DNA from 2 places in the Fructobacillus evanidus genome. Region 1 is predicted to be linked to the other one. Evidence: riboswitches for the same ligand, from Rfam matches in the RefSeq annotation. Region 1 holds a riboswitch; the other holds the start of a gene.
What was found. Region 1 has a riboswitch for FMN ahead of AABI08_RS02645 (ECF transporter S component). Riboswitches for the same ligand answer to the same signal wherever they lie in the genome.
Positions count from the first base shown of each region.

Region 2: linked by a shared signal. The riboswitch ahead of ribD (bifunctional diaminohydroxyphosphoribosylaminopyrimidine deaminase/5-amino-6-(5-phosphoribosylamino)uracil reductase RibD) and the one ahead of AABI08_RS02645 (ECF transporter S component) in region 1 are both predicted to bind FMN.

Region 1 is NZ_CAUZLM010000003.1:28,322-43,616, reverse strand. It holds gene AABI08_RS02685 (MerR family transcriptional regulator) at 1-361, opposite strand, end outside; gene AABI08_RS02680 (alpha/beta hydrolase) at 582-1,439, opposite strand; gene AABI08_RS02675 (alcohol dehydrogenase catalytic domain-containing protein) at 1,493-2,524, opposite strand; gene AABI08_RS02670 (HU family DNA-binding protein) at 2,872-3,147, opposite strand; gene der (ribosome biogenesis GTPase Der) at 3,362-4,672, opposite strand; gene rpsA (30S ribosomal protein S1) at 4,731-5,921, opposite strand; gene cmk ((d)CMP kinase) at 6,111-6,788, opposite strand; gene AABI08_RS02650 (LysM peptidoglycan-binding domain-containing protein) at 6,807-7,361, opposite strand; gene AABI08_RS02645 (ECF transporter S component) at 7,436-8,017, opposite strand; FMN riboswitch at 8,094-8,230, opposite strand; gene AABI08_RS02640 (pseudouridine synthase) at 8,429-9,178, opposite strand; gene scpB (SMC-Scp complex subunit ScpB) at 9,171-9,896, opposite strand; gene AABI08_RS02630 (segregation and condensation protein A) at 9,880-10,620, opposite strand; gene AABI08_RS02625 (riboflavin biosynthesis protein RibT) at 10,622-10,999, opposite strand; gene xerD (site-specific tyrosine recombinase XerD) at 11,022-11,909, opposite strand; gene AABI08_RS02615 (CvfB family protein) at 11,913-12,797, opposite strand; gene AABI08_RS02610 (GatB/YqeY domain-containing protein) at 12,926-13,372, opposite strand; gene rpsU (30S ribosomal protein S21) at 13,466-13,654, opposite strand; gene AABI08_RS02600 (MFS transporter) at 13,943-15,157, opposite strand; gene AABI08_RS02595 (hypothetical protein) at 15,254-15,295, shown strand, end outside.
Region 2 is NZ_CAUZLM010000007.1:10,482-25,776, forward strand. It holds gene AABI08_RS06150 (ATP-binding protein) at 1-1,009, opposite strand, end outside; gene AABI08_RS06155 (metallophosphoesterase family protein) at 999-2,183, opposite strand; gene AABI08_RS08425 (IS3 family transposase) at 2,999-3,112, shown strand; gene ribH (6,7-dimethyl-8-ribityllumazine synthase) at 3,203-3,679, opposite strand; gene ribA (GTP cyclohydrolase II) at 3,895-5,085, opposite strand; gene AABI08_RS06170 (riboflavin synthase) at 5,082-5,684, opposite strand; gene ribD (bifunctional diaminohydroxyphosphoribosylaminopyrimidine deaminase/5-amino-6-(5-phosphoribosylamino)uracil reductase RibD) at 5,686-6,744, opposite strand; FMN riboswitch at 6,898-7,028, opposite strand; gene glnA (type I glutamate--ammonia ligase) at 7,154-8,506, opposite strand; gene AABI08_RS06185 (MerR family transcriptional regulator) at 8,650-8,988, opposite strand; gene polA (DNA polymerase I) at 9,020-11,710, opposite strand; gene AABI08_RS06195 (Bax inhibitor-1/YccA family protein) at 11,792-12,517, opposite strand; gene murC (UDP-N-acetylmuramate--L-alanine ligase) at 12,600-13,934, opposite strand; gene ytpR (YtpR family tRNA-binding protein) at 13,949-14,605, opposite strand; gene AABI08_RS06210 (5'-methylthioadenosine/adenosylhomocysteine nucleosidase) at 14,657-15,295, opposite strand, start outside.

The DNA.
Region 1 (15,295 bases):
CCGCTTGGCGCATGTGGCTTTCGTAATGATCAGTTTTATACAGCAAATGGTCATAAGCGGCCTGGATTTCGTTAATGCGCCCCTGCATCTCTTCTGCCTGTTCTAGTAGCAGAGCCTTTCGTGCAGGGATTGTCCGATTGTCATCTTCCAAAACCATGCCCATATATTCACGCAATCGTTCAATTGATACACCTGCGTGGCGCATCGTTTTGGCAAACTTCAATTGATTGATGTTGCGCTCGGTAAAGTCACGCAACTGATTTTCCTTACGGGGCACCGTCATGATAATCCCGATTCGTTCGTAATAGCGAATGGTATCATTTGACAATCCAGTCGCCTTTGCAGCTTCTTTAATATTCATTTTTGCACCTTTCGTACGACAAAAAACAACCCTCGCCCGCTCATTAACCGCTTATCAACATGTACTATCAGTACTCCTAAAGTCGTAAAAAAATAAACTGGGTTAAAGTAAAATCAGAAAGGCCAATCCCCGATATATCATCGGCAACTGGCTATTTCATCCTTAATATTTTACTAGAACTACTAGGTTACAAGTTCGCTTTAACATCATTGAAGTATTTTTATTCCATTAAGAACTGCTTGAGGACCTTATTAACGTCCTGATTTTCATGCAGCTTTGAATGTTGCGCATTTTTACCAGTAAATAACTTTTCTTGATAGGTGCTTGGCTGGCGGACAAAGTACTTCAATGACTTCGACGCGTTATTAGTAACGGTCGAGTCCGATTCCTCCTTACCCATGCTATTGCCATAGATATTCAACACTTTAGTCTGATTATTCTCGTAATATTGCTCCAAACCAGCTAACGCGACTTTGTTAAAATCAGCTTCAGACTGGCTGGCAGGGTCCGCTAAGTTCAAATTCGACTTTGGCCTTGGGCTATCCTTCAAAAAGTTAAAGGGACCAGCAATCGCGATTTGCCGTTTCACAACCGGTAATTGATTACTTTGCTGCACATGATTTTTCAAATAGAAAGCGATGGCCAGATTGCCCATCGAATGGCCAACCAGGTTGACGGATTGAATCCCTTGGTCATGCAAATCCTTCATGATTTTTGTAACCCACTGATTGGTTTTATCAAAATTAGTATTCCGATTATCGTTAAACTGCACCAAAATCAATGGATTTTGGTCACCCTTCTTCACGGTACCGCTAAAACTAACCAGGCCGTTTTTGCTAACCGTCACATTAATCTTACGGTTTGAATACTTTTGCTGAATTAAATACCGACTCATTGTTTGTTCGGCATTTCGGGAAGAACCATAGCCATGAAAGAAGACCGTCGCTTCAGTTGGCTTTGTATTAGAAGTAGGGATAGTTGGCCGAGTCAGCCAAACAGTCAGCCCGACTGCCAGCATCGCCAGTATTGTTGTCGATGCCCCTACAATCGCTATCCTTTTTTTATTCTTTTTCATCATACTCCTTTATAGCCAATTAATTGGCCAGGGGTTTTATGCAGGCCATTAAAAACCTAAAAGACAAGCAGAGACTTAATCGCTTCGCGCTGATCCATCGCCTCATAGGCCTGTTGAATATCCTTCAGCGCAAACTGCTTGGTAAAGACCTGGCCCGGATTGATTTTGCCATCAAGGACCGCCTTCAATAGCAACTCACGGTCATACGTAGTAACCGCAGCGATACCGCCACGCAAACCAATATTCTTCCAGAATAAATTGTTAGTGTTCATCATTGGGTCTTGAGGAATCCCCACACGACCAACGACGGCACCTGGACGGCCAAGTTGAACAGCCGTTGCCACAGCTTGCTCCGAACCAACACATTCAAGAATAGCATCCGCACCGGCAACCGTTAGTGCCATCACCTGGTCAATGCCAGCCTGGTCACGTTCGGCCACAATATCGGTCGCACCAAATGATTTGCCCAGTTCTTGGCGATCTTCATGACACGACATCAAAATAATGCGCTTGGCACCCCTGAGCTTGGCTGCAATCACACCTGAAAGGCCTACGGCACCATCACCCATGACGACCACCGTGTCGCCCTCTTTCACTTCGGCAGTGGCTGCAGCGTGATAACCGGTCGCCATCACATCAGACAACGTCATCAAGGATTTCAGTTGGTCATCGCTATAGTCTGTTGGTTGACCAGGGATTTTAACCAATGCCCAATCCGCATTCTTGAATCCGATATATTCAGCTTGGTAACCAGTTGAACCACCCTTATCAGGGTCAAGGCAGTCACCATCAAAACCTGCTAAGCACGCCTGACAGTGCCCACAGCCGTGGGTAAACGGTGCGATAACAAAATCACCCGGCTGAACGTTTGAAACCGCGCTACCAACCTCCTCAACGATCCCGATGGCTTCATGCCCAACCTGGCTACCACCATCACGCTTTGCAATGCCCCGGTAGAACCAAAGATCAGAGCCACAAACCGATGCTCGTACCGTTTTAATCACGGCATCCTTGGGTCCTTGAATCGTTGGCTTTTCAACCTCCTGCATTTCAACTTGTCCTGGCTTTACAAAAATTGCTGCTTTCATGTTTGTTGATACTCCTTTTCGCTGATTATGAACTTGTCTGCTTTAAAAGTAAAATCAGACGCAGTATAGATAAATTCGTTTTGACAAAACAATGCCATAAATGTGGTCACCGTCCCTTGATGAATTCATCCGTCACTGATAACTCCATCTTATCCCCTGGAGTCCACTCCAAGTCAAGGATATTTTTCGATTTTCTAACAATAAACAATTAAATTGTCCATTTTCCTGTTGCAAAACAGTAGCGTACTGATTTTTCCAATTAGACGTTGCGTTATTGCACCACTCGGCCGTCAAACGCAAACAAAAAAGCACACTCGACTGAGTGTGCTTAATCTGAAAAGGTTCGCTTACTTAACGGCGTCCTTCAATGCCTTACCAGGCTTGAATGCAGGAACCTTTGATGCAGGAATTTGGATTTCTTCCTTAGTTTGTGGGTTACGGCCCTTACGAGCTGCACGTTCACGAACTTCGAAGTTACCAAAACCAATCAATTGAACCTTTTCGCCCTTCTTCAAAGCGTCTTCAATTGATGACAAGACAGCGGCAACTGCCTTGTCTGCATCCTTCTTTGTTAAACCAGTTTTCATTGCGACTGAATCGATCAATTCTTGCTTGTTTGCCATTCCTTTTCTCCTCGCGAATAATTAATTTAGAATATCCGCTAACGTGACAATCGTTAGCAGCTTGGGAACGCTACCGTGGCAACTTCCATAAAGATAGGATAGCACATGTAAATTAAAATGTGTAGGTATAAAGCCCAATTTCATGCGGTAATTGCGGTTTTCCGCACATTTGCAAGTGAATCCTCACCGTACTGGAACTTTCAACGATAAAACGTTACTTACGCTGACGAATAATCAGCTTGATAGGCGTTCCTGAGAAATCAAAAGCTGCTCGAATTTGGTTCTCTAGGAAACGTTGATATGAAAAATGCATCAGTTCAACATCGTTTACAAAAACAACAATCGTTGGTGGCTCGATTGCCACTTGAGTGGCGTAATAAACACGCAAACGACGACCATTATCAGATGGTGCCGGATTCGTTGCCAAAGCATCCATCAAGACGTCGTTCAATGTTGATGATGAAACTCGCTTCTGATGATTCTCATTCACGGCCAAAATCAAATCAGGCAAGCGGTCTAAGCGCTGTCCAGTCTTCGCTGAAACAAAGACGATTGGTGCATAATCCAAAAACTTAAATTCGTCGCGAATCAAGTTCTCAAAATCAGTCATGGTATGCGTATCTTTTTCGATGGCATCCCACTTATTGACGACAATCACCAAAGCTTTTCCGGCCTCATGCGCATAACCCGCAACGTGCTTATCTTGCTCACGAATACCAGTTTCAGCATCCAAGACCATCAAGACCACCTGTGACTCATCAATGGCCTTCATTGCCCGCATGACCGAGTAACGTTCCGTGTTTTCGTAAACCTTACCACGCTTACGAATTCCGGCCGTATCAACCATCACAAACTCATCACCCTCAGGGGTAATAAAACGGGTGTCAATGGCATCACGGGTCGTTCCTTCGATGTTTGAGACAATCATCCGGTCTTCGCCCAAGATGGCGTTAACGATTGATGACTTTCCAACGTTTGGTCGACCAATAATCGAGAACCGGACGGCATCATCGTCTTGTTCTGCGGCTTCATCTGGGAAATGCTTGACGATTTCGTCCAAAACATCACCCAAACCAATTCCGTGTGATCCAGAAACGGGATAAGGGTCGCCCATTCCTAATGAATAGAAGTCATAAATATCTGACCGCATTTCAGGATTATCGACCTTATTGACCGCCAAAACAACCGGCTTATCAGTACCATAAAGCAAATTGGCCACAGCTTGGTCATCGGCTGTCAGGCCTTCTCGACCAGAAACAACCATCAAAATGACGTCGGCTTCATCAATAGCTAATTCAACCTGGGCGCGAATTTCCGTCAAAAATGGCGCATTTCCCATTTCCAACCCTCCGGTATCAATCATCCGGAAGTCATAATTTAGCCATTCTGCCCGTGCGTACAAACGATCACGAGTAACCCCGGGCATATCCTCGACAATGGCGATTCGATCGCCAACAATGCGGTTAAATAGTGTGGACTTACCAACATTTGGACGACCCACTACGGCTACAATCGGTGCTGCCATATTCCCGCTCCTTTCCAATAAAAAAAGACTGGATAACCAGCCTTTCCATTTTTAAATCTTACAACTTGTCGCCGAAGATGTCGCCCAAAGTAGCGGCACCTTCATCGTCTTGTTGGAAGGCTGCCATGTCAGCACGTGAAGCGCCACGGTTGTCATCGCGGTCTTCACGTTGGTTGGCTGGCTTTTCTTCCAAAGCCTTCATTGACAATGAGATACGTTCTTCGGCTGGCTTAACATCCAACACTTGAACCTTCACCTTGTCACCAGACTTCAAAACGTCGGCTGGGTTTTCAACACGCTTGTGTGAAATTTGTGAAACGTGAACCAATCCTTCGATACCAGGGAAGATTTCAACGAATGCACCAAAGTCCTTCACGCGCTTAACCGTTCCTTCAAGAACAGTACCGGCTGGGGCCTTTTCTGCAACTTCATCCCAAGGACCTGGCTGGGTTGCCTTGATTGAAAGTGAGATACGTCCACGATCAGTATCCAAGGCCAAAATCTTAACGTTAACCTTTTCACCCTTTGACAAAACGTCTGATGGGTTCTTAACACGGTCATGTGAGATTTCAGAAACGTGAACCAATCCGTCCACGCCGCCCAAGTCAACGAAAGCACCGAAGTCAGTCAAACGAGCAACAGTTCCTTCAACAACTTCGCCAACAGTCAAACGGCTGAATGCTTCAGCCAACTTTTCGGCACGTTCTTGGGCTGCAACAGCCTTACGTGACAAAATCAAACGAGCCTTGGCTGGGTCGATTTCGATTACTTCTGCCTTAATGTCTTGTCCCTTGAATTGGTTCAAGTCTGAAACAAAGCGTTCTGCAACCATTGATGCAGGTACGAAGCCACGGATACCAGCAACGTCAACAATCAAACCACCACGAACGGCGTTGATAACCTTCGCATCAACAACATCACCTTCGTTAAATGACAATGATTCCCAAGCCTTGCGGGCTTCCAAGCGCTTCTTTGACAACAAGTAGGCAACGCCTTCCTTGTCACTCGTTACGTTCGAAACAACAACAGTTTCGATGGTGTCACCGACCTTCAAATCGTCGGCCAAGTTGACGCTACGATCGTCAGAGTACTCACGCGCTGGCACAACTCCTTCTTCTCCGGTGTGAAGACCGATAACTGCTTGGTTATCGTTGTCGATTGCTAGCACTTCGCCAGTTACGACGTCCCCTACCTTAATTTGGTCAGCACTTTCCAGAGCTGCTAATAATTCGCTGTTAGTATCACTCATGACGTCAAACGTCCTCCTACAATTTACACTTATAAGGGTATTTTATCAGAGAGTAGCTGATTTTCCTAGTCTAATTTTAAAAAAATTAGGACTAGACCAACCACTTCGTCAAAATGTTTCGTAAAAACACGAACCGTTTTCCCTATTGCTTTCTATTTTAACAGATTTTTCTAAAATAAAAAGACCACCTTACTGGTGATCCTTGATAATTTGCTTGATAGTAGCCACAACCTGGTCAATACTTTGGCCTGTGGTGTCGACTGTTAGCGCATCTGTTGCCTTTGTTAATGGCGAAATGGCGCGATGAGAATCTTTATAGTCCCGTTCCTCAATTTCCTTTTTCAGGGTTGCCAAATCAGGATTCATACCTTTGGACTGATTTTCCTTGAAACGACGTTCAGCGCGTTCATCGACTGAAGCAATCAAGAAAATTTTCACTTGAGCATCTGGCAAAACGGTTGTGCCAATATCACGGCCATCCATAATAACCGGCTGTTTAGCCGTCAAGGCACGTTGCCGGTCAACTAAATCAGCTCGAACTGCCTGATAAGAAGAAACCAAAGAAACGTTGTTCGTAATTTCAGTTGAACGGATTTCTTCGGTTACTTCTTGCCCATTCAACAAAACGTGTTGCACTGGTTCACCCGGTAAAAAGGCAATTTCAATTTTTGGAAGCAAGGCAACAATCCCCGCCTCATCTTCGTATGCAAGTCCCGCCTGCTTGGCCGCCAAGGTAATGGCGCGATACATCGCACCAGTGTCAACGTAAACATACTTTAAATCGGTCGCTAAAATTTTAGCAATCGTTGACTTTCCAGCCGATGCCGGACCGTCAATTGCAACTTGAAAATGAGCAGGTTGAGTCATAGGGATTAAAATTTCCTCTTACTTAATTTTCAAAGCTTGCCCCGCAAACTTTGAATAGTTTTGAGCAGTAACACCAGGATTCAAAGCATAAATCTGGTCAGTGGTTGTACCATGAGTTACCGCAAAGTTATATAACGTTTGGTTGGCACCCAAAGTAGCCGTGTTAGCAGCGGCAGCTGAAGCTGCTGCTTGATCGTCACTCGACTGGGTTGCCTGATTTTGGCTTGATTGGGCAGCAGAATCAGCTTGGCTAGACGAAGTAGCCGATTGACTAGTTGAGGACTGATCAGCACTCGTTGCAGCAGAAGACTGCGAACTAGCAGAAGACGTTGTCGCTTGACTTGTCTTTTTGGAGCTATTGGAACTAGATGTTGTCTTCACTGTCTTTGGTGAATTTTTCATCAATCCATAAATTGGCGCTGACGCTAATAAGACTAGCGACAGCAAGACCAAAATCACAACTAGACCGCCGTGACTTTTTGGCCGTGGTTCTTTTTTAGGCTGCTCCTGATTTTCATGCTGGCGATCAAAACGTTGCCGGCGTGATAATGTTGGTGCTGTTTGGTCGTTCATTTTCAAGACCTCCTATGAGTTCGTTCTTAAATCAAGTCTAACACGGAAGGTTGCTTGAAAATGATAACCTTTTCTTAAGAACGAAAACTTTTCTTAAAGGGTGCCAAGATTGCAACAACCATCACAGAAACAATAAACCAAATCAAGCCTTCCAAAAGATTGAATGGCACGACCATTCCCCACAAATAAACTTTAACGCCAATGAACTTAGCAATATCAAAATTTGCAAAGCTGGCGTAAAGCGGAATGGCCCAAACGATGTTGGCGAGATACGCCACCACGGTCATCGACACAGAGGCAACAACAGCGCTAATTGACTGCCATAACCACTTTGGCCAGCGAACTTCAACCTTTGCCATCGCTGCCAAAACCAGCAAGAATGTCAAAGCAATCACAAGGTTAACCGGCGTCCCAATATAGGTATTGGCCCCTTCATTAAACAAAATCAGCTTCAACAAGGTCCGAATCACCAGTACCCAAACGGCCGATCCAAACCCTAACCAGGAAAAAGCCAGGAAAGCGGGCACAATTGAAAAGTCAATTTTCAAAAACGATGCGCTAGGAATGATCGCAATTTGCGGAAAAATCGTGAGTGCAAAGGAAATTGCACTAAAAATGGCGACCAGGGTGAGTTTTTTAGTAGTGTTTCTTGTCATTTTCTACTCCTCTGGGCCTAAAAAAGGCCCTACTTCACCCGGGGTAAAATAAAGGCCAGCAAAAAAAAGACTGTACTTTAAACTTCTTTATACCCGACTGTACGGTCGGCTCTGGATTCAAACCAGATCAGCTGCCAAGTGGCAGGTCGCGGGCTCATCAGCTGTCGCTGCTTCACCGCCGGTTGGGACTTTCACCCGACCCCGAAGTTTTATATTATATTTGAAACAAGAAATAGTATAGCACAGCTCAAAAAACTTGCCAAGAAAAAAAGATTTTTGCCGTCATAAAAAGCCCTTAACATGGGTTAAGGGCTTGATACCATCAATACAAATCGGCGCCTGCCGAAAACTAGAAAAACGAATTTTATTTTCAGCGATTGCGGACACCACTAATTTTTCAGCAATTTTTTCTTACTTACGGCGCAAGAACCGGTAATCGCCGGCCTTCAAGCGCTTGACTTCATCATGCTTTAAGTCGCGGAATTCACCCGGTTGCAAGCCAATTAAGTCCAAGAAAGCATAGCGGTCACGGCGCAGCTTTTCAACTGGCAAACCAACGGCAGCCAGCATATCCTTGACCTGGTGATTACGCCCTTCATGAATCGTAATTGTGACAAAGGAAACCTTCTTATCCTTATCGGCCTTTTCGATGGCAACCTTGGCAGGAGCCGTCTTCTTACCCTTTAAAACAATCCCGCGCTTTAACGGCGCCAATTGTTCCAGCGTCGCCAATCCTTTGACCTTGGCCGTATAAACCTTATCAACCCGACCCTTGGGGTGCATCAACTGGTTGGCCAAATCACCATCATTGGTGAGCAAGAGCGCACCGGTCGTATCGTAATCCAACCGGCCAACCGGATAAACCCGGGCAGTCACATCATCTAAGATATCGACAACTGTTTGCCGACCCTTATCGTCATGGCTAGTGGTCACAACGCCACGGGGCTTATTCAGCAAGTAATACACATGCTTTTCTTGGCCATCAATTGGCACACCATCGACCTTAACCTCGTCTTGGCGGGTCACTTTGGTACCCAATTGGCTTACAATCTGGCCGTTAACCTCAACTCGTCCTTCTAAAATCATGGTTTCGGCGGCTCGTCTTGACGAAATGCCCGCCTGAGCAATCACCTTTTGTAGTCGTTGACTTTCTTCAGGCATTTTCGCCCTCCTTTTTTGCGGCAACTGACTGGTCATCAGCCAATGTATCCGTTGTCGTATCGTGTTCTTCTTGCGTGACCATTTCGTCGTCTCCTGTCAGGGCCAATTGACCCTCATCAGCTGGGCTTTCAAGAATAGTATCCCCCTGATCATCAATTTGGTCAAAGAGTGCTACCTCGGCCTGGCCTTCTTCATCTAAGGTCACATCATTAATATCTGGTAATTCTGGCAAATCAGCCAACGATTCCAAACCAAAGTAGTCCAGAAAATCAACGGTCGTGCCGTATAAAATCGGCCGACCAATTTCTTCTTTCCGACCAACTGATTCGATTAACTGATGCAACAGCAGTTTTTGAATTGTTCCGGCCGAGCGGACACCACGAATTTGATCAATTTCAACACGGGTAATCGGCTGCTGATAGGCAACAATCACCAAGGTTTCGAGCTGTGCTTGCGTCAACTTGGTGTTAACTGGTAAGTCGAAATAGGCCGAAACTAATTTACCAAATTCAGGTCGGGTAACCAAGACATAGCGTCCGTCAGAGGTTCGCAACATCAATGGCGAATCAATTTGAATCAAATGGGTGGCCAGTTCATCAAGCAAAGCGGGCAACGCCCCCTTATCAAAACCTGTCACCTTAGCCAATTCAGGGACCGACAAGCCATCCTCACCGGCAACAAACAATAACGCTTCAATTTGACTAATCTTCTGATTCATGGTCCACCGCTTTAATTAAAATTTCATCTGTTAAGGCTGCCTGCCAGAGCGTCACTTCGCCAGCCTTAGTGATTTCAAGCAAGCCTAAAAAGGTCATCACTAACCGGTCAGGCGCAAAAACATCATCAAAAAGGGCTGTAAAAGGCAAAGATTCTTCTTTTGGCAGGGCTTGTAATTTTTGGCGAATGGAAACAATACCATCCCCAATTGTATAGGAATCCGATTCCACTTGGCGCACCTTTGGGGCCAAGTCTCGTTGCCGAGCAATCACGCTATCAAAAGCGAGTTGCAAATCGACCATTGTCAAACCAGGAGCTAGCGTGACCGGCTGGTCAACTTCTACTTTATCATCCTCAATTGCCGGACGAACAAAGGAATGCATCCCCGCCTCTTGCCGCTCATCAAAGAAGCCGGTTGCCTGTTGAAAACGTTGGTAAACCAACAATCGGGCAATCAGCTCCTCTTTTGGATCAAGTTCTTCAAAGTTATCTTCAAAATCATCTTCAATCGGCGGTTTTGGTAACAAATCCGTCGACTTAAGATGAATTAACTTGGCAGCCATCACTAGGTAATCTGCCGCCACATCCAACTGCATCGCCTGCTGATCATGGATGAAACCCAAATACTGTTTCGTCACTTCAGCAATCGGCAATTGAAAAATGTCCATCTCATGCTTTCGAATCAAATGCAAAAGCAAATCGAGCGGACCCTCGAAGTCGGTAATCTTAATTGTGAGACTTGGGTTTTGAATAATGCTTTCTCCACTTATCGATATACGTTTGGGTGCTTAAGGTGCCCATCACCGTCTGGTCAGGATTGAGTTCCTGCAAGTCCGTCAACATTTGCGCGTGAGTGGCCTTCTTCGGGGCACCCGGCGTCAAAATCAGGTGACGAACAACTAGGACATTATCCTTGTAACGCTCAAAACCAAGCAAGCCGTTAATCGAGTCTTGCTGGTCAGGCTGCCAAAAGAAAAGCTCCATCTTAGGCTGCTGGTATAAATTTAAGACCAACTTCATATGGTCTAAGTTCTTATATTCTGGTAAAAGGGAAAAGAGGCCCATGACCGTCTTTTCATCATCTGGTCTTGTCGAAATTAACATGGCTGACTCCTTTACAAGCTACTCAGGCACGCGGATGAAATTGGTCATAGACCTGGCTCAACCGCTTCTTTGAAATATGCGTATAGATTTGCGTGGTTGAAATATCGGCGTGGCCCAACAACTCCTGGACAATCCGCAGGTCTGCCCCGTTTTCCAGAATGTGGGTGGCAAAAGAGTGGCGAAGCGTATGCGGCGAAACATCCTTTTTAATGCCAGCCTGGGCCACTAATTTTTTAATTAACTGCCAAACACCCTGTCGAGATAACGACCGGCCGTGATCGTTAACAAAGAGTGTCACCGTCCTCTGGCTCTTAACTAAGGTCGGACGAGCACTTTGCAAATAGCGGTTAATCCAGTCAACCGCCACTTCGCCAATCGGCACAATCCGCTCTTTGTCACCTTTTCCCAGGGTTTGAATCAGCCCTAAGTCCAAGTGTAGGTCATCAAGCTTGAGATTAATCAATTCCGAAACACGCAAACCCGTGGCATATAGCACTTCAAGTAACGCCCGTGTTCTTAGACCCAAAGGGGTTGAGACATCAGGTGCCTCTAACAACAAATCGACCTCTTCCACCGACAAAACGGCTGGCAAGTGTTCCGCCTTCTTAGGGGGCTTAATATTCAACATGGGGTCATGTTCAATCAAACCCTCATTTTTCAAGTAAGCGAAGCACTTACGCAACGAAGTAACCATTCGTGCCACCGAGGTATTGGCCCGCTTTTCTAACCGCAACTGATTTAAAAACGCCAGGACGACTTGGTGATCAACCTGGCGCCAAGTCTTCTGATTTTTCTTTAAAAAAGCACAAAAGTTGGTTAAATCCTGACGATAAGCGGTAATCGTGTTTTTTGAAAGGCCACGGTCGACCTGAACGTAATTCAAATAGTCTTCCATCACGTCCGGTAGCATTGACTAATCCTTCTGGCCGGCCTCAGTCAACTGGATGCCGCCGTCGACTTGGGTAATCAACCGTTCCTTGTACAAGCGACCCAAAGCCCGCTTGAACTGTGACTTTGAAAAGCCGAATTGAGCTTTAATCGCTTCTGGATCGGACTTATCGTTAAATGGTAAGAAGTGGTCGGCCTTACGTTGCAGCTGAATCAGCAAGAATGAAGCATCGTCATCCATCAACTTATAGGCCAGGGGCTTCAGCGATAGATTAACGATTCCGCGATCGTTAACACCCAAGACACGAGCCTTTACCACCTCGCCCAAGCGTGGTTCTTGTTCACGCTGTGAAGGGTGAATGAAGCCAAGTTGGTAATCAGCAGTCAAAACCAGGGTTCCAACCAACTTGTTGCGGTAAACCGTAGCTTCCACCTGGTCACCCTTGTTAATGCCAGCACCCAGCTTTGCTTGGCGAAAAACCGCTTGGATAATATCTTGTTGGGCTAATTTTCCCCACAAACGACCCTTGTTATCTTCCTTGATGGCTAATAAAAGGCGATCCCCAGTCTTTGGCCAAAGGTCTTTAATTGTTGGCAAATCATCTAATGAAACGACCAAATCTTTGTTAGGCAAACCGATGTTCACGAACACCCCTAAATCATGACGGGCATTCACAACCGTTCCCCATGCGTACTGATCCTTTTGAACAGCAGGAATCGTCTTAGTAATCTGGAGTCGGTGGCCCTCATTTTGATAGGCAAAACCGGTTACAAAACCGCCAACCTTCAAAGGCTTCTCGAGTTCACTCTTATCAATTTCATAGGTCACCCCATCGACTTGAGCAAAAAAGTATTGACTGTTTTCATCGGTCACTGATGCCTTAATGACTTGTCCTAGTGTTGTATCCATTCTTTATCCTTTTCATGCAGGTAACCAAACAAATCAGCTACCAGTAGTTACTTTTATGTATGCAACCCGGCTGATTACTGATAATCAACAGAATTGCTTTTTTGACATATTGGTTTTGAAAACCAACTTTACTTGGCCAAAGCGGCCTTTACTTGGTCAGCGACAAACTTGCCGTCTGCCCGACCCTTGGTTTGACCTGAAACCATGCCCATGACCTTCCCCATATCGGCTGGTCCAGTTGCACCAGTCTTTTGGATGGCTTCTTGAACGATTTGCTTAATTTCGTCTTCTGACAATTGTGCTGGCAAATATTTGGCCAACACATCCAATTCACCTTGGGTAGCTTCGGCTAAGTCATCACGGTTCCCAGCCTTAAATTCAGCAATTGAGTCTTTGCGTTGCTTTACTTCGCGCGCCAAGACGGCCAATTCTTCTTCTTCCGTCAAGTCGTGACCCAAGTTAATCTGTTCGTTCATGACCGCTGATTTGATTTGGCGAACAACGGCAAGGGTTTGCTTATCCTTGGCCTTCATTGCCTCTTTCATATCCGCTTGAACCTGTTCTAATAAGCTCATCAATCTTCTCCTTAGTGTGAGATTACTACTTATCTAATAGTCTACCACGAGACCAAATAAAAAACGCCACCAAAGCGACGTTTTTTGGCCGAATTAACGGTTCTTCTTCTTCTTGTTGCGCTTACGTGCAGCTTCAGACTTCAACTTGCGTTCAACTGAAGGCTTTACATAGAATTCGCGCTTGCGGTATTCTTGGAGAGTACCGTCCTTTGAAACACCACGCTTGAAGCGGCGCAATGCGTCATCCAAAGATTCGTTCTTGCGTACAATAACCTTTGCCATGTCGATCCCCCTCCTTCCTCGCATTTTACTTCGTATGTTAAACGATATGCATTAAAGACCTATATATTATCTCAATTCTAAGCAAGAAAGTCAACTACTTTTTGATAATAAAAATCAGGATTGGCCGCTGTGGCAAAAAGTATACTCTCGGCCACCACATCACTTTAACAGGCCTTAGCCGGCTTTTGCGGGCACCGGATCTTTCGCGACCACCAAATTATCTTGACAGCTTTTAGCCGTTTTTCCATACGCCCTTCTTTCGTGACCACCAGATAATCTTGACAGCCCTTAACTGCTTTTCCGTACGCCCTTCTTTCGTGACCACCACATCAGCAAAGCCGTTAACAGCATTAAGGCAAACATCAATTCACCGTACAGACGGATGCCCCCATCCAGAGCTGATTTTGGACCAATGACGTTCAAGGCAGACACGATGGCTGGCGCCAAAGCAGTTCCGGCGTTACAGCCAACCAACAAAATCGAATTCGCCAAACCCGCCATTCTTTGCGGAATCCGGTTGGCAATGGTATCAAATAAGTAAGTCCCCGCCATAGGATATGATAGTCCAACCACAATTACAGACAAAGTCAGCGTCGTTAGACCACGCGCCGAATAAAAGAAAACTGCGCCCACACCCATGAAAAAAAGACCGAATAAAAAAATATAGCGGTGCAAAAAGTGAAAAAAAGTACCAAAAAGGAAACCCATCACCATCGAAGTTAGTGTATAAACCGTAATAATTACTGAAGATGTCATACTTCCACCAAGATGGTGCGCCAAAACTAGGTATGGTGTGTACACATTAACGATTGACATCCCAACCGTTAACAGACCACAATAGATGGCGGAACCAATGATTGGTAATAAGTATTTTGGCTGTTCATGCTTGGTGACCTGGGCAGCGTCAGCGTTAGCTGATTTTTGTCGTGGCTGGTATTCGGGGACAACTTGAATAAAGCCCCACCAAACAATGAATAATAAGGCATAGGCCAAGAAGGAAACCTGCCAAGAAACAGCTAGCAAGGCACCCACGCTCAAGTTGACTAAAGTAAGGCCAATCGGTTCAAAGGCGGACCGGTTGCCCAACATCTGAGCCTGGTCCTCGCCCTCATAAACGAAGTCAATTAAGGTGATTGCTAATGAATTGACCAGGCCAATGCCGACTCCGAAAAGCAGTCGAGTTGCAAAAATCAGCCAAAAGTTTGTTAACACACTTGGCAAAATACCCGTCACGGCCATCAAAAGAATCCCGGTGCTAATCACTTTCTTAATGCCAAAACGATTGGCTAGCTGACCAGAAAACAACAGCACTACTAACGCCGGGATTTGTGGGATGGTCGCCAATAAATTGACCATCGTTGCTGGATAATTAGAAAAAGCTTTCTGTAAGGCTGGTAAAGCTGGTGCAATTCCCTTACTAGTCGCAATACTTAATGACACCGCTAGAATCCAAAATCGATGATGACGGGTATTTGGGTCCCAACGACTTTGCGTGTTTGGCATTGAATTTCCTCCTTCTATTTTATTTTCTTAATTTCATTGTACCGCCTTTCGTGAAAAGTGACACAGGCCCCCTCATCTTTAAAAGAAGCAACTGCTATGCCTGCGCAGTCTGATTTTTTAATACAAAACAACCGTGAA
Region 2 (15,295 bases), on a different contig from region 1:
GGCCAAGTAACCCCTTGAGGGCCTGACTCGTTTCGGTCAGTTCCTGGAGTACGGCCACAATTTCGGCCTGGTTGAGGTTGGCCAGTTGAACATCTTTGAGTTTCGCCCGCCGCTCATTCGCCTCCGCTAGCTGTTGGTTAAGCCAGTCAAGTTGCAGGGCTAGTTGCTGTAACTTGTCCTGGTCCGCGGTGCTAATTTTTTGTTGGGGACGGTTGACCTGCTGGCCCCCATCGGCCCCTGCGACCTCCAACGCCAGCGCTTCTTGATAAAGGTCCCAATAGGACAACAAATCCTGAGTCGCTGTTAGCTGCTCCTTGATGGTTGCCAATTGTTGGTCTTGACTCGCAATTTTTTTCTGCAAGTCTTCCACCTGGTTGCCCTTTTCAAGGTACTGGTTTAGCGATTGCGCTTGATCGAAGCGACTTTCCTGCCGTTGTTGGTAAGCCTGACTGGCTAGGTTAAGCGGACGCTTCCCCGTTTTTTGTTTGGCAAAGAGCTGACTCCCGTCTTTTTGCTGGTCTGTCGCCCAGGCTAGCCACTTCGACGCCCGCGGTTGCGTGTAGGTCAACAAATGCTTTTCCAAATCAGGACCCGTTAACTGGTTGACTAGTTGCAGGTCCTTAGCATCGAAAGCAAAAATCTGCTCATAGTCTTTTCGACTAAGCGGCCCAAATAATTGGGTCAAAAATCCTTCGCCATCGGCCAGGGCCTGACCGTCCGCCAAGTTAACGACCGTTAACTCCGACTGCGTTCGGTTCATCCGTTGAATGCGGTAGGTCCCCTGGCTGATTTCTAAATCGAGGTAGCCACCATAGGCCGCACCAGACCGGGGCTCGTATTTTTGGCTAGCTCGGGCCTTGTAACCAAATAAAACACCCAAGATAAAGGCCTTGAGGGTCGATTTTCCAGCTTCGTTTTGACCAAAAAAGGCCTGAAAGTCGGCTAAATCTGTCAGTGTTAAATCCGACCAGCGGCCAAAACCAGAAATATGAATCGTTTTAATCTTCATCCTGGCCTCCTTCCACTAAGTCCTGGTAAAGGCGGTCGGCTAAGTCGGCCTGGCCCTCTTCTGAATAAAAATAATCTCTGATAAACGTTGGCGCCTGGTCTGAAAGCCACTGACCGACGCTGTCTGCTTGGACCACCTGGCGAATGGCCGCCTGCAGGTCAACATCAGCGGGCAACGCTGGGCGCTTTTGGTTAGCAGCCGTTGTGACAATCTGGGCTTTCACCGGCCAGTAGTCACTGTCACTTTTCCGGCTGGCCTGCAGACTTTCCAGCAAGGTCCCAAAACGTGCAGCCGCCTCAATATCCGGACCAACCTGCCCCGTTAATTCAAGTATCACCAGAGTTGGCTGTTCCCAGTGGTAAGCATTTAACTGGCTCTGCAAAGTTGCCAAATCAGGACAGTTTTGGATTTGAACCCGCTGCCACAAAACGGGCGCAACCGGATAAAATTCCGGTACTAGACCTTGACCATCCTGGTCGGAAACCAGGAAAAAACCCTTTTCGCCATCCTCATTGCGGTTGAGGCCCTGAAGGTTCCCAGAATAGGCGACTACGGGGTTACGGTGCAGAATTTGGCGGACGTGAATGTGGCCGAGAGCCCAGTAATCATAGCCCTTGGCCACCATGTCCGGTAATGAAAAGGCCGCATAGTTCTCACCATCCTGGCCAACCACGCCGTGGTACATCCCCAAGTGATAATCAACCCCCACCTGCTTAACCGGAAAATCCGGCAAAGCCGACTGGCGGTGCTGCCGGTCCGTATAAGAAAAAGCCGAAATAGCGACCTTCGCTCCTGATTTTGTCGTGATCGTCTTTGTTTCAACTTCTGGGCCAAAAACCAAAACTCGGTCTGGCCAGGTTGGATGAACCTGCTGTCCTTGCTGAAAATCATGGTTTCCAAAGGAAATGGCGGACCAAATACCAGCCTGGTCCAATTGGGTCAAAGCCTTTGTTAAGCGCTCCTGAATCAGTGGTGAATTATCGGAACCGTGGTACAGGTCACCTGGGAATAAGACCAAGTCGGTCTCTTGATCAACCGCAAATTCAACTAAGCGGTCCAGCGCCGTAAAGGTTGCCAATTGCACATTTTTTTGAAAGTCCGGGCTCAGATTTTGGCTCAACCCGGTAAAGGGATTGCCCAGGTGAACATCCCCGGCATGAATAAAACTAAGCATGGTCTTCCTTCCACTTTCTTTGCATCAAATCGCCCAAAGAGAACAGGCGTTCGTATCTTCTATTATACAAAATGCGCCCCTACTTGCGCCACTATCCACGGCTATTTTCACATTTTTTCATAGAAAAAGGCAATGGCAGAACGCCATTGCCTGAGAGGTCGCTAGATTGTTTTAGCAATAGCGTGTTTCAAATTTTCCCAATGATTTAATTATTATTTTTTATATACCCACTCAGTTACCAGTGTAATCATTTTTATTATTCATCTAAAAATAAAAAGCCCTGCGACTGCAGGGTCCCACCTTGATTACAATAAGTTGCTAAGAGTTTAATTTGTTGATGAGAGCTATAGACTACGAATTTGTAAAAATGAAAATATCGAATGTATAAGTTACAGTGGGCTAAGTGAATGGTGGGAGGGCAATTGGTCCTTTTTATTGCAACAATAACTGTTGCGAATATATTATAACATTTTTTTAAAAACAAATAGTTATTTTTAGTTTAATAATTTTTTAATTATTTTTATTTTTTATCGTTAATTTTATCAATATTTCTTCCATCACATTAAGTACCAGACCAGATTTAGCTTTTGCCATTGAACCAGTGAAACAATGAGTTTACCAGTTACCAAGACGGGGCCTATCAAACATATTTGCATACCGACCAAGGTTAGCAATACCGACATTTTATTCATAGCACAAATTATTACTTCAAAATAGTATTAAACCCAGTATGTCACGGCAAGCGACAGCATTTGATATACACCAATGGAAGGCTTTTTCAATAAATTAAAAACGGAATTAAGCCTATTTAACGGATAGCAGAGCTTAAAGCGCCCATTGAAAACTGGATTCATTATTGCAACACAGAGCGCTTTCGAACCAAACTAAAAGTCCAGTCACCGATAGAATATCGGCGACTGGCCAGTTAGATTTAAATATCTACTTCAACTTTTGGGTACAGGTCATTTTTTTATACATATACCTTTTTACTCTGCATTCCTATATGTGCATCATAAATATCATATCAACGCCTCCAACTGCTCGTACAACGACCGCATAAGTAACAGCGAACCAGCCACCTCAAAGCCCTTATTGCCGGCCTTACCACCCGACCGCTGTACCGCCTGGTCAAAAGTGTTGGTGGTTAGGACGCCATTGACCACCGGAATCGGACTGACTCTGGCAAGGTTAGCAATCTGACTAACCGTTTGGTTCATGACCACTTGGTAATGGTCGGTTTCTCCCTGAATCACGGCACCAAGGCAAATCAGTCCCGAAAAGCGTTCACTATCAACCAACTTTTGTGCCACGGCTGGAATTTCCAAAGCACCGGGCACATGGACCACCACCATTTCGTCTTCCGTTAATCCCTGTTGCTGCAATTGTGTCACCGCACCGCCTACTAGAGGTTCCGTAATCGCGGTATTAAAATCCGAAACGATAATCGCAACGGGCTTTTCACTTTGGCTTAATATCTTTCCTTGGTATGTCTTCATTGTCTTCTTAATCCTTTTTCTACTTTTGGGTACCAACTGCTTGAATGACTATTTTTAGGGTAAGGCTGTTTAATTTATCGACAGGTCGCCACCGTCATCGACTACTCATCAATAAATCTGAGAGTGATTAACAATCTACCGGCAACCTCAATCATCAACTGCTTACCGTTTGGCTAACAATCTACCTGGTCATCACCGTTCGCAACTGCACACCATTAAATTTGATAGCTAGTAAAAACCTGACCTAATTTTTCAGCCTTGGTCTGCAAGTAGGCTGTGTTCTCATTTGCCTGGCCAACTTCTAATGGCACGCGGTCAACCACATCAATCCCGTATGCACGCAAGGCTGCTACCTTATCCAAATTATTCGTCAACAGCCGAATTTTCGTCAGCCCCGCCTGCTTCAGCATCAGCGCTGCTCGCTCATAATTGCGTTCATCAGCCTGGTGCCCCAAGGCCAAGTTAGCCTCTACCGTGTCATAACCATTTTCCTGCAAAAGATAGGCCTTGAGCTTATCATGCAGACCAATCCCACGACCTTCCTGCCTTAAATAAACAACCGCACCACCTTCTTGTCCGATTTGGCTTAGGGCGGCTTCCAATTGTGACCCACACTCACAGCGTTTGGAACCAAACAAGTCGCCGGTAGCGCATTCCGAATGCACACGAACGAGTGGCACGTCCTGTGCTGGTTGGCGGCTTTCAAGTAATAAATCTGGTTCTCGCTCTTGGCCCCTTGCTATAAAATCAGTCAAGAAAAACTGGCCATAACGGGTTGGTAACGTAACCCTGGGTCCTGCAGCCAATTCGGTGCCTTTCTCTTGATTACTATAATCCTGGATGTCTCGAATGCTGATATATTCCAATCCCTGGTCCTTGGCTAATTTTGCTAGGTCCTCTTGCCTGGCCATCGTGCCGTCCTCTCGCAAAATTTCAATAATATAGGCCACTGGGGGAACACCCGCCAATTCGGCCAGGGCCACAGCTGCTTCCGTATGCCCCTGGCGTTCCTTCAAGCCACCGGTTGCTGCTATTAAAGGAAAAATATGGCCCGGTCGGTCAAAATCAGTCGCTTTCGCCGAAAGATTAGCCAGCGCCGTTAATGTCTGTGCCCGATCATTCGCCGACACACCAGTCGTTGTAGCCACATGATCGACTGCGACCGTAAACCGTGTGCCAAATTTTTCGCTGTTCTGCTGGACCATTTCTGGCAGGTCAAGATTTTGCGCCCGTTCAGCCGTCATTGGCGCGCATAGAACGCCTCGACCAATTGACAACGCCTGATTAATTTTGGCTGGGCTGGCCAAAGCAGCTAAGCCAACCAAGTCCCCTTCGTTTTCACGGCTTTGATCATCTTGAACAATAATCAATTCTCCTCGCTGCAATGGCTTTTCTGATTTTTTCAGACATGGAGGGCCTCCCGCCGTTGGCTGTACTTAGCTAAAATATCTGTTTCGACATTGACGAAATCGCCAACCTGCTTCGTGCCAAAGGTTGTGTTTGCCTGCGTGATCGGAATCAGACCAATAGTGAGCACCGGACCGGCAACTCGAACAATCGTCAGCGAAGTTCCATCCAGTGCGACCGAGCCCTTGGAAACCAAATACGGCCAGAGACTTTCATCTTCAACCTCGATTTCCAGCTCAACGGTCTGGCCCACTTTCGTCTGACTAATAATTTTGCCACGACCATCAACATGACCCAAAACAAAATGGCCGTCCAATCGACCAGTTAGCGGTAAACTTTTTTCGAGGTTAACCTGGTCCCCGACCGCCAGATTGCCAAACGTTGTTTGTGTAACCGTTGGCGCCATAATCTCAAAGCGCGCCTGCCGGTCTGATTTTCCAACGATTGACAGGCAAACACCGGCAACCATAATCGAATCTCCCAACCGACAGTCGTCAAAGAACCCCATTGGTCCCTGGATGGTGTAAGCGTAATTTTGTCGGTCTATTTTTTCCACCACCGTAATTCGGCCAACAGCCGCCACAATTCCTGTAAACATCTTAGTGAACCTCCCGCTCAAAATGAAAATCAATGGCATTGCCAACAACCTCGGTTGCTTTCAATTGGCCACCAGCCGCTGCGATTGCCGTTGGCGACAAACCCTGAACTCCGTTTGAACCAAAACGACTCAACGTTTGATATAAATCAAAACTCTGCCAAGCCTGGGCCTTTAAGAAGGCCTTGATGATGGTTGGCCCGCCTTCGACTAACAGCGATTGACAACCACGTTGCCCAAGGTCAACCAACAATTCCTGCAAATCACCCGACCAAGCTTGTACTTGGTCAAAGCCCCGCACAAAATCGTTGTTTTGACTATAAATCAGCGTTCTCTTTGCCCACTGGCCAGCGGCTACTTGCTCATGCAACCTGCCCCGCCGGTCCAAAATCACCCGTAAGGGTTGGTCATGGTCAATTTTCACGGAACGAACCGTTAAGGCTGGCTGATCAACTAGCGCCGTTTCGGAGCCAATCAAGATTGCACTTTGTCGGCCACGTAAAGCGTGGATGGCTTGATCAGCTACTTGGTCCGTGATTTTCGTTTGTTGGCCCTGCTTAGTCGCTACCTGCCAATCGGCACTCTCGGCTAACTTCAACTGCACATAAGGTTTGCCGGTCCTGTGATAATAGACAAAAGCGGGATTTAACAGCGCTTGCCGGTCAGCATCAGCCCCTTGCACATCGACTTCAACACCCGCAGCCTGCAGGATAGCAACTCCACGGCCGTTGACCGCCGGATTTGGATCCAGGCTGCCAATTACCACTCGGCCGATTCCGGCATCAATCACCGCTGCTGTACAAGGGCCCACCTTTCCCTGCTGGCAACAGGGTTCTAAGCTGACATAGAGGGTCGCTGATTTCAAATCAGTCCCCGGCTCAACCTGAGCCAAGGCATCGACCTCCGCATGGCGGTCACCGTAGCGGTGATGGTAGCCCTGACCTAAAACTTGGCCATTACGGTCCACGATAACCGCCCCCACCCGCGGATTTTCCCACGTATCCTTTGGGTCCGCCTGTTTCGCTAAGGCGACTGCCCAAGCTAAACCACCTTCATCATTCATTTCGACTCCGATCTACTCCGGGCATAAAAAAAACGGTGTGATTTAAAATCACACCGGAGCAAATCGAAATTAGATTCTGCAAAGCAAGACTCCTAGACCCGTTTTCGTGTTGCCAAAAGGACAACAAAAAAACTAGCCAAAAAAGCCCTCTTTGTTTATCTTCTCCCATCCAGACTTTACTGTCGGTTACAGATTCTCACTGTATCAATCAATTGCTTGATTCACGGACTAAGGCTTGCGCCATCACCGTCGGTCGGGAATTACACCCTGCCCCGAAGATTTATATTATTTTTTTCTTAGTGTAGCACAACCTACTTTTGAAAAACAATCCTAAAATTAGAAAAAACGAGGACTGATTTATTCAAAGGCACTCAAAAAACCGGCTATCAGCCGGTTTTTAAAGTATTGATTAGTAGTTCATGAAGTAGTTATCCAATTCCCACTGTGAAACAAATTGACGGTATGAAGTATATTCAATCTTCTTAGCTTCAATAAACTTATCAGTAATGTGTGTACCGATGGCATCGATCACAACGTCATCATTAGCCAATTCATCAAGGGCAGCCAACAACGTATCAGGCAAGTTCACGATGCCAGCCTTCTTACGTTCGTTTTCATCCATCAAGTAGATGTTCTTATCAACGTGAGCTGATGGTTCCAACTTGTTGTCGATACCATCCAAACCAGCTGACAAAATAGCAGCCAAGACAGTATATGGGTTTGTCGTTGGATCAACTGAACGCAATTCCAAACGAGTTGCCAAACCACGTGAGGCTGGTACTCGAACCATTGGTGAACGGTTTGATGCTGACCAAGCAACATAAACTGGGGCTTCAAAACCAGGAGTCAAACGCTTGTATGAGTTAACCGTTGGGTTAGCCAAGGCAGTCAAGGCTGGGGCGTGCTTCAAGACACCACCCAAGAAGTGCATAGCTGTGTCAGACAAGCCCAAGTTCTTGTCAGCATCGTGACCATCAAAGACATTACCGTCCTTGTCAAACAAAGACATGTTCGTGTGCATTCCTGAACCGTTAATACCTGAAACAGGCTTTGGCATGAAGGTTGCGTAGTAACCGTTCTTACGAGCAATCGTCTTCACAACCAACTTGAAAGTCTGAATCTTGTCGGCCATGTCAACGGCGTCTGAGTACTTGAAGTCAACTTCGTGCTGACCAGCAGCAACTTCGTGGTGGGCAGCTTCAACTTCAAAGCCCATCTTTTCAAGCGTCAAAACGATTTCACGACGAACGTTTTCACCGCGGTCCAATGGTGCCAAGTCGAAGTAGTTTCCATGGTCATTTAATTCCATGGTTGGTTCGCCCTTTTCATCCAACTTGAACAAGAAGAATTCTGGTTCCGTACCAACGTTGAAGGCAGTGAATCCTTCGGCTTCGGCACGGGCAACGGCATCCTTCAAGGCAATTCGTGGATCACCCTTAAATGGTGTCCGATCCTTTGAGTACACGTCCGCAATCAAACGGGCAACTTTACCACCATGTTCGTCAGTCGCCCATGGGAAGATCATGAACGTTGACAAATCAGGATAGAGGTACATATCAGATTCGTTAATCCGAACGAATCCTTCAATTGAAGAACCGTCGAACATCAGGTCATTGTCCAAGACCTTGTCCAGTTGTGAAACTGGCACTTCAACGTTCTTGATAGCGCCCAAAACGTCAGTGAATGTCACGCGAATGAATTCAACTTGTTCGTCTTGAACGATTTGCTTAATGTCTGCTTTGGTGTAAGAAGGTTTTGCCATTAGAAACTCCTTTACTTGGCTGCTATAGTGGGTACATTTTTTTCTTGGCTGAAGGCTTTCTCCAGCCAAGTTGACTAACGGATCAACATTTTTTCATTCTTGGTTCAAAAAATACATTTTGTTCAGTCAAGTCAGTGACCAAATCAGTGATTGTTAAAGCGGGCGATTTGAGCAAATTCATCTTGCAACGAGCGACGCAGGCTACTATCAACGCCGGCCTGTTGCTGATTTTTCCGCTCGGCCTTGGCAAAGAGTTCTTTAATATCGGCGGTGGAGTCACCAGCATCGAGGTAGTCCTTAATCTGCAAGAGCCGATCAATATCGTTTAAAGAAAAACGCCGTTGACCACCCTTACCCCGTTTCGGAGTGATTAATTCGTGCTGTTCGTAGTAACGAATCTGGCGGTCGGTTAGCAGGGTCAACTCGCGGACGGTTGACATCGGTAAAACGGCTCGGTTACGTTGCAATTCAGAACTGGACATGAAAAACTCCTTTCAGCTGGTGATGACCACCTTACTTGGCTTCGTACCAGGTTGGACCGGCATGGTCCTCAACCTTCAATGGTACGGACAAAGATACGGCGGAATCCATCACGGAGGTTACTAACTTTCGTACTTGCTCTAACTCCTCTTTCGGACATTCAAAGACCAGTTCATCGTGAACCTGCAACAGCATTTTAGCTTGCAAGCCCTCCTTGGTTAAGGCCTGGTCAACCTTAATCATGGCAATTTTGATAATATCAGCCGCCGAACCTTGGATTGGCGAATTCATCGCTGTTCGTTCAGCAAATGATCGACGGTTAAAGTTTTTGGCATTAATCTCGGGCAGGTAGCGACGGCGATGTTCAATTGTTTCAACAAAGCCATCTTTATGGGCCTGCTCCTTAATCTGTTCCATCCAACCATGAATCTTCGGAAACTCTTTGAAGTAGGTTTCGATAAAGGACTTGGCATCCTTGCGCGAAATGCCAAGGTTCTTTGATAAGCCAAAATCAGAAATCCCATAAACAATTCCGAAGTTGACGGCCTTGGCTGTCCTTCGATGGTTGGCATCAACTGGCTCATCTGCCTTCAGACCAAAGACGGCGCGGGCCGTCTCGGCATGAATATCCTCGTCTTCCATGAAGGCCTTCTTCATGTTTGGATCACCGGTAATGGCGGCCAAAACTCGTAATTCAATCTGCGAGTAATCAGCTCCAAAAATCAGCCAATTGGGATGACTGGGAACAAAGGCGTGGCGAATTTTGCGACCTTCCTCCGTCCGCATCGGAATGTTTTGCAGGTTTGGATCGACCGATGACAACCGGCCGGTCTGAGTCAACGTCTGTAAGAACCGGGTGTGGATCTTCTGGTCTGCTTGATCAACCACGGCCAAAAGGCCATCAACATAAGTCGACTTAATCTTCGCAAGTTGCCGGTACTCAAGAATATGGCTAACGATTGGCGCCTGCGGTGCCAGTTCCTCCAAGACCTCAACGGCGGTTGAATAACCGGTTTTCGTCTTTTTAATCACTGGCAAGTTCATCTTTTCAAAGAGCAACGTTCCTAACTGCTTGGTTGAATTAATGTTAAATTCTTCCCCCGCAATCTGGTAAATTTCTTCTTTGAGTTGGCTGATTTTTTCGTCGAGTTCCTGGCCCATCTTTTCCAGACGGTCTTCCTTGACGGCAAATCCCTGGGCTTCCATCTTGGCCAAGACGAATGACAATGGCAACTCGATATCATGGTAGAGAGCCGTTTGCTTATGCTCAGCCAATTCCTCAAAGGCCTTGTCACGTAAGCCATAAAGCGCTTCCGCCTTATGGCCAAGGTGATCATAAACCTCCTGGTCATCGGTTGGTACAGCAAACTTGGCACCCTTGCCATAAAAATCTTCATCGGCTGGTAGGTACAATCCAAAGCGTGCAGCCAACGTCGATAAGACGTTGTCGTTACCAACCGTATCAAGCAGATAGGCAACAAGCATAAAGTCAAAGTCGACTCCAGCAAGCGTCAAGTCCAAGCGGTGCATCAATACCCAAACTTCTTTGGCATTGAAGAGGCGTAACTTCTGTTCTGGATTTTCAATCAGGTCACGTAATGTCTGATTTTCAAACCAGGTAAAGTCGCGACTAGCAAAGTACCCCAAATCATCATTACCGATAGCAAAAGCGAGCATGTCAGCCGTATGATAATTATCTGCATCCGTATCAATTTGGATGGCCAAGGTATCTGCCTTGGCAAGATCAGCTAGGGCCGCTTCGTCCAACTCCTTCACTGGGTGGAAATTAGCACTTTGTGACTCAGCCTCCTCAACGGAAGTGTCATCTTGGTCAACCAATTGGTGCGCCTTGAGCTTGGCCAACGCTGATTTGAAATGTAAGCTTTCAAACAGTTCAACCAAGCCCTTGGTTTTTGGACCATTGTAGGCCAGGTCGTCCAAAGAAATTGATAAATCAGCATCCGTAATGATGGTGGCCAACTTCTGTGCCCGGTAGGCAACTTCCTTATCCGCAATCAAGTTTTCCTTCATCTTGGACTTTTTCATGTCGTCAACGTGGGCATATAAATTATCCAGGTCGTGATATTCGGTTAACAGCTTCAAGGCTGTCTTTTCACCAACCTTTGTTACCCCTGGATAATTATCAGAAGTATCACCAGTCAAGGCTTTTTTATCAATAATCTGTGCCGGTGTCAGTCCGAACTTTTCTTGGATATAAGCGGGTGTGTATTCTTCAATCTGAGTGACACCCTTTTTTGTAATTTTCACAGTCACCTTATCGGTGGCCAACTGCGTCAAATCTTGGTCTCCAGTAATGATGATGACATCATCACCCGCTTTTTCTCCTTCCCGTGACAGTGTTCCAATGATATCGTCTGCTTCCAAACCATTTTGTTCGTAATTATGAAGGCCATGGGCCAACACCATTTCACGAAGGTATGGAAATTGTTCCTTAAATTCAACCGGCGTCTTATCCCGACCACTCTTATAGTCGGCATAGAGGTCACCGCGAAAGGTTTCCTTACCTGATTTGGCATCCCAAGCAACAAGAGCGAAGTCAGGTTGCATTGGTAAGACGATTGATTCTAAAAAGTTATTAAAAGCCATAAGGGCGTTGGTGTGTAATCCTTCCGGTGTTACCATTCGGTCTAGCTGTTGGTACATCGCGTAGAAAGCCCGAAACGCCAGCGAATTCCCATCAATTAAGAGTAGTTTTTTAGTCATTGGTTAGTCCTTATTTAACTTGTTTGTAGTTTAGCACAAAAAAAGCTCGCCGAAGCGAGCAATGTTAGTTTTTCTGACGTGTTAATTTCGGTTATCGCCGAAAAGTTGGATCAAAGCGTAGAAAATGTTCATGAAATCAAGGTAGAGCATCAAAGCCCCTGACACGGCCAAGCCGGTTGTCTGAGCTTCGCTAGCACCATTAGCTGACAATTGAACATAAACTTGACGCAACGTATTGTTGTCGTAAGCCGTGTACAAAGCGAACACGATGACAGTTGCCACTGAGATCAACAAGTGCAAGGTTGAAGAACCCATGAAAATGTTAATCACTGATGCCACGATAATCCCAATCAATGAACCGAAGAGGATTGGACCCATTGAAGCCATTGACTTCTTTGAGAAATAGCCATAGGCAGCCATTCCGGCAAACAAAGCCGCAGTTGAGATAAAGGCAGCGCCGACTGAAGCGGCCGTGTAAACGGCCAAAATCAAACCAAGCGTTAAGCCTTGGACGGCCGAGAAGGCCATCAAAAGACCGAAGGCCTTTGAGGGATTATTTGCGAATGAAGCGCTACGAATCATGGCCACAATGACCAATTCAACGACAACAACCGCTGCCATCCCAATCCAGCTACCCAAAAATAGTTGGGCAACTCGTTGCAAAAAGAAATGTTGAACAACGTAGCCTGCAACGGCCGTTACAGCCAAAGCAATTGCCATATAGCCATAAACACGCTGGAAGAAGGACTTCATGCCTTCATCAGCGCCCGTCACATCGCGGCGAGCGTTCATATCAAAATTATCCATCAGATACCTCCCATTGGTATTGTCAATTTTTCTATCTATATGATAACAAAAAAATCTTAATCTTAGATTAAAGGATGACCCCTTAATTCAAATCAGGTAAAGTTTGACCAAGCAACTTTTCATAAGCATACTCGTACTTTTGAATATCACCGGCTCCCATAAAGACCAAGACGGCGTCATGGTGCTTCAACAATGGTGAGACATCGTCTTCCTTCAAGACAACAGCGCCATTTGGCAAAGCATCGGCAATGTCTTGGGCAGAAACCGTCCCCTTACTTTCTCTGGCAGAACCAAAGATAGGCGTCAAGTAAACAGTATCGGCCGCCTGCAAAGCTTGCGCAAATTCGTCCTTATAAGCGATTACCCGAGTAAAGGTATGAGGCTGGAAAACCGCCACAATTTCCTTTGTTGGGTACTTTTGCTGAGCGGCATCAATCGTTGCTTGAATTTCCGTTGGGTGGTGAGCGTAATCGTCAATAATGACAATATCTTGAACTTTCTTTTCGGAGAAGCGGCGCTTCACCCCAGGATAAGTCAACAAATGTGCACGGACATTCGCCAAATCCAACCCTTCCAGGTAAGCAACGGCAATGACTGCTGTGGCATTATAGACGTTGTGCTGACCAAAAATTGGAATCGCAAATTCGCCCAAGTCCTGCCCCTTAAAGCTCACTGAAAAAGTGGAACCGGAAGTCGTCTTCTTAACATCACTAATCAAAAAGTCATCGCGACCGGCCTGATCACCGTAGTAATAAACGGGCACGTCAACACCCAAATTTTGCAAGCTCGGATCGTCGCCCCAAGCCACAATGCCCTTTTTAACACCCTTGGCAAAATCAACAAAGGCTGAGCGGACATCTGCCAAATCGTGGTAGTAGTCCGGATGGTCAAAGTCAATATTGGTCAAAATGGCATAATCTGGGTGGTATGGTGCAAAGTGGCGTCGGTATTCATCAGCTTCCAAAACGAAGAAATCAGAATTAGCCACACCGTGACCAGTTCCGTCCCCAATCAAGTAAGAGGTCTTCGCAACATTCTTAAAGACGTGTGACAAAAGACCAGTGGTTGAAGTTTTACCGTGAGCCCCAGCGACCGCAATGGTCGTGGCCTGGTCGATTTGCTGAGCAACAGCTTCCGGATAAGAAATCATCTTGACCCCAGCCTGCAATGCTGCCTGGACTTCCACCTGGTCATCCTCAAAGGCATTGCCTCGAATAAAAATTGCATCCTGATTATCCAAGACGTTGTTTGCGTCAAAAGGTAAAATCTTAATGCCCGCTTGTTCCAATGGCGCTTGCGTATAAGTAAACTGATCGATATCCGATCCCAAGACCTCGTTGCCTTGGTCATGTAAAATTTGGGCAAGAGGCCCCATCCCAGTCCCCTTAATCCCGATAAAGTAATACTTCTCTGACATGACAGTCGCCCCTTTTAATAGTTTGTATCAATCAAGCCGTCCGCATACAAACTTTGGGCAGCAGCAAAATCAAAAGCCTGACCAATTTGGCCAAAGTCAGCTGGCAAAACCAAGGCCCCTGGCTTATCGGGTGCCCCTGGCAACTTCAATTCGCGGCCAGAAACAATCATACCGGCTGATGGCACACCGCGCAAAGCACCATCCCAAATGATGGCACCTGAAGGCATCATCGAACCGGGTTTAGCAACCACGACACGGATTCCCTCTTGCATGTTCGGGGAACCAGAAACGATTTGGAGGCTTTCACCATTGCCAACGTTTGCCTGTGTCACGTGCAAGTGGTCAGAATCAGGGTGAGCAGTCATTGAAACGACTTCACCAACAACCAAGTTTGATTGTTCAACGGCAATGGCGTCATCAAAACCGGCATCCTGCAAAATCTGGTTAACTTGTGCCACTTGGCTTTCCGTCAAGAAGACTTGACCAGCTTGGTCAGTCAATGCCAAAGCGGCACCGACACCTTCAATGTTGATGCCCAACGTTTGCTTACTTTCTGCATCGACAACCTTGGTCACCTGTCCCTTGGTTTCTTGGACAACCTTCCCCGTTGCTGGCGCAAAGGTTAACATCAAAATATCGCCAACTGCTGCCTGATTATAAACTGCAATCATGATTTTTCATCCTCTATTTTCAAATATTTTCAATCGCTGGCTGTCCGCTCTTTAGGCAGACAATGAATCCAGGTAAGCCAGTAATAACTGGGCTGATTTTTGGCCGGCTTCGACAACAAACTCGTCAAAGGTCACAGATGATTCACCATTGGCCAAATCAGAAACTCCCCGCAAAACAATAAACGGCACGTTAAAGCGCGTTGCCACTTGAGCAACCGCTGCCCCTTCCATTTCGGCCAAGAGGGCCTTGGGGAAGTGTTGTTTAATTTCTTCTTTTTTGTCCTGCTGAACAAAGCTATCACCAGACACAATCAAGCCAGCTTGGCTATCCGTCAAGGCTTCAAATGCCTTAACCAAGTCCGCATCAGCTTCGAAGTAAGCTGGTTGGGCTGGCAACTGACCAAAATCATAGCCGAAAACTGTGACGTCGGCATCAAAGTATGTCAACTTCGTACCGATAACCAAATCACCAATAGCCAATTCCGGCTGCAATGCACCGGCAGAACCGGTGTTGATAACCACGTCCACATGAAAGACCTGGGTCAAAATCGTCGTTGCCGTTGCGGCAGCAACCTTACCAATCCCTGATTCCGCTAAAAAGATTTCTTGACCGGCATACTTACCAACCAAAACCGTCAAATCAGCAAAGCTTTTTTCAACGGGATTTTGGATAGCGTTCGTCAATGCCTT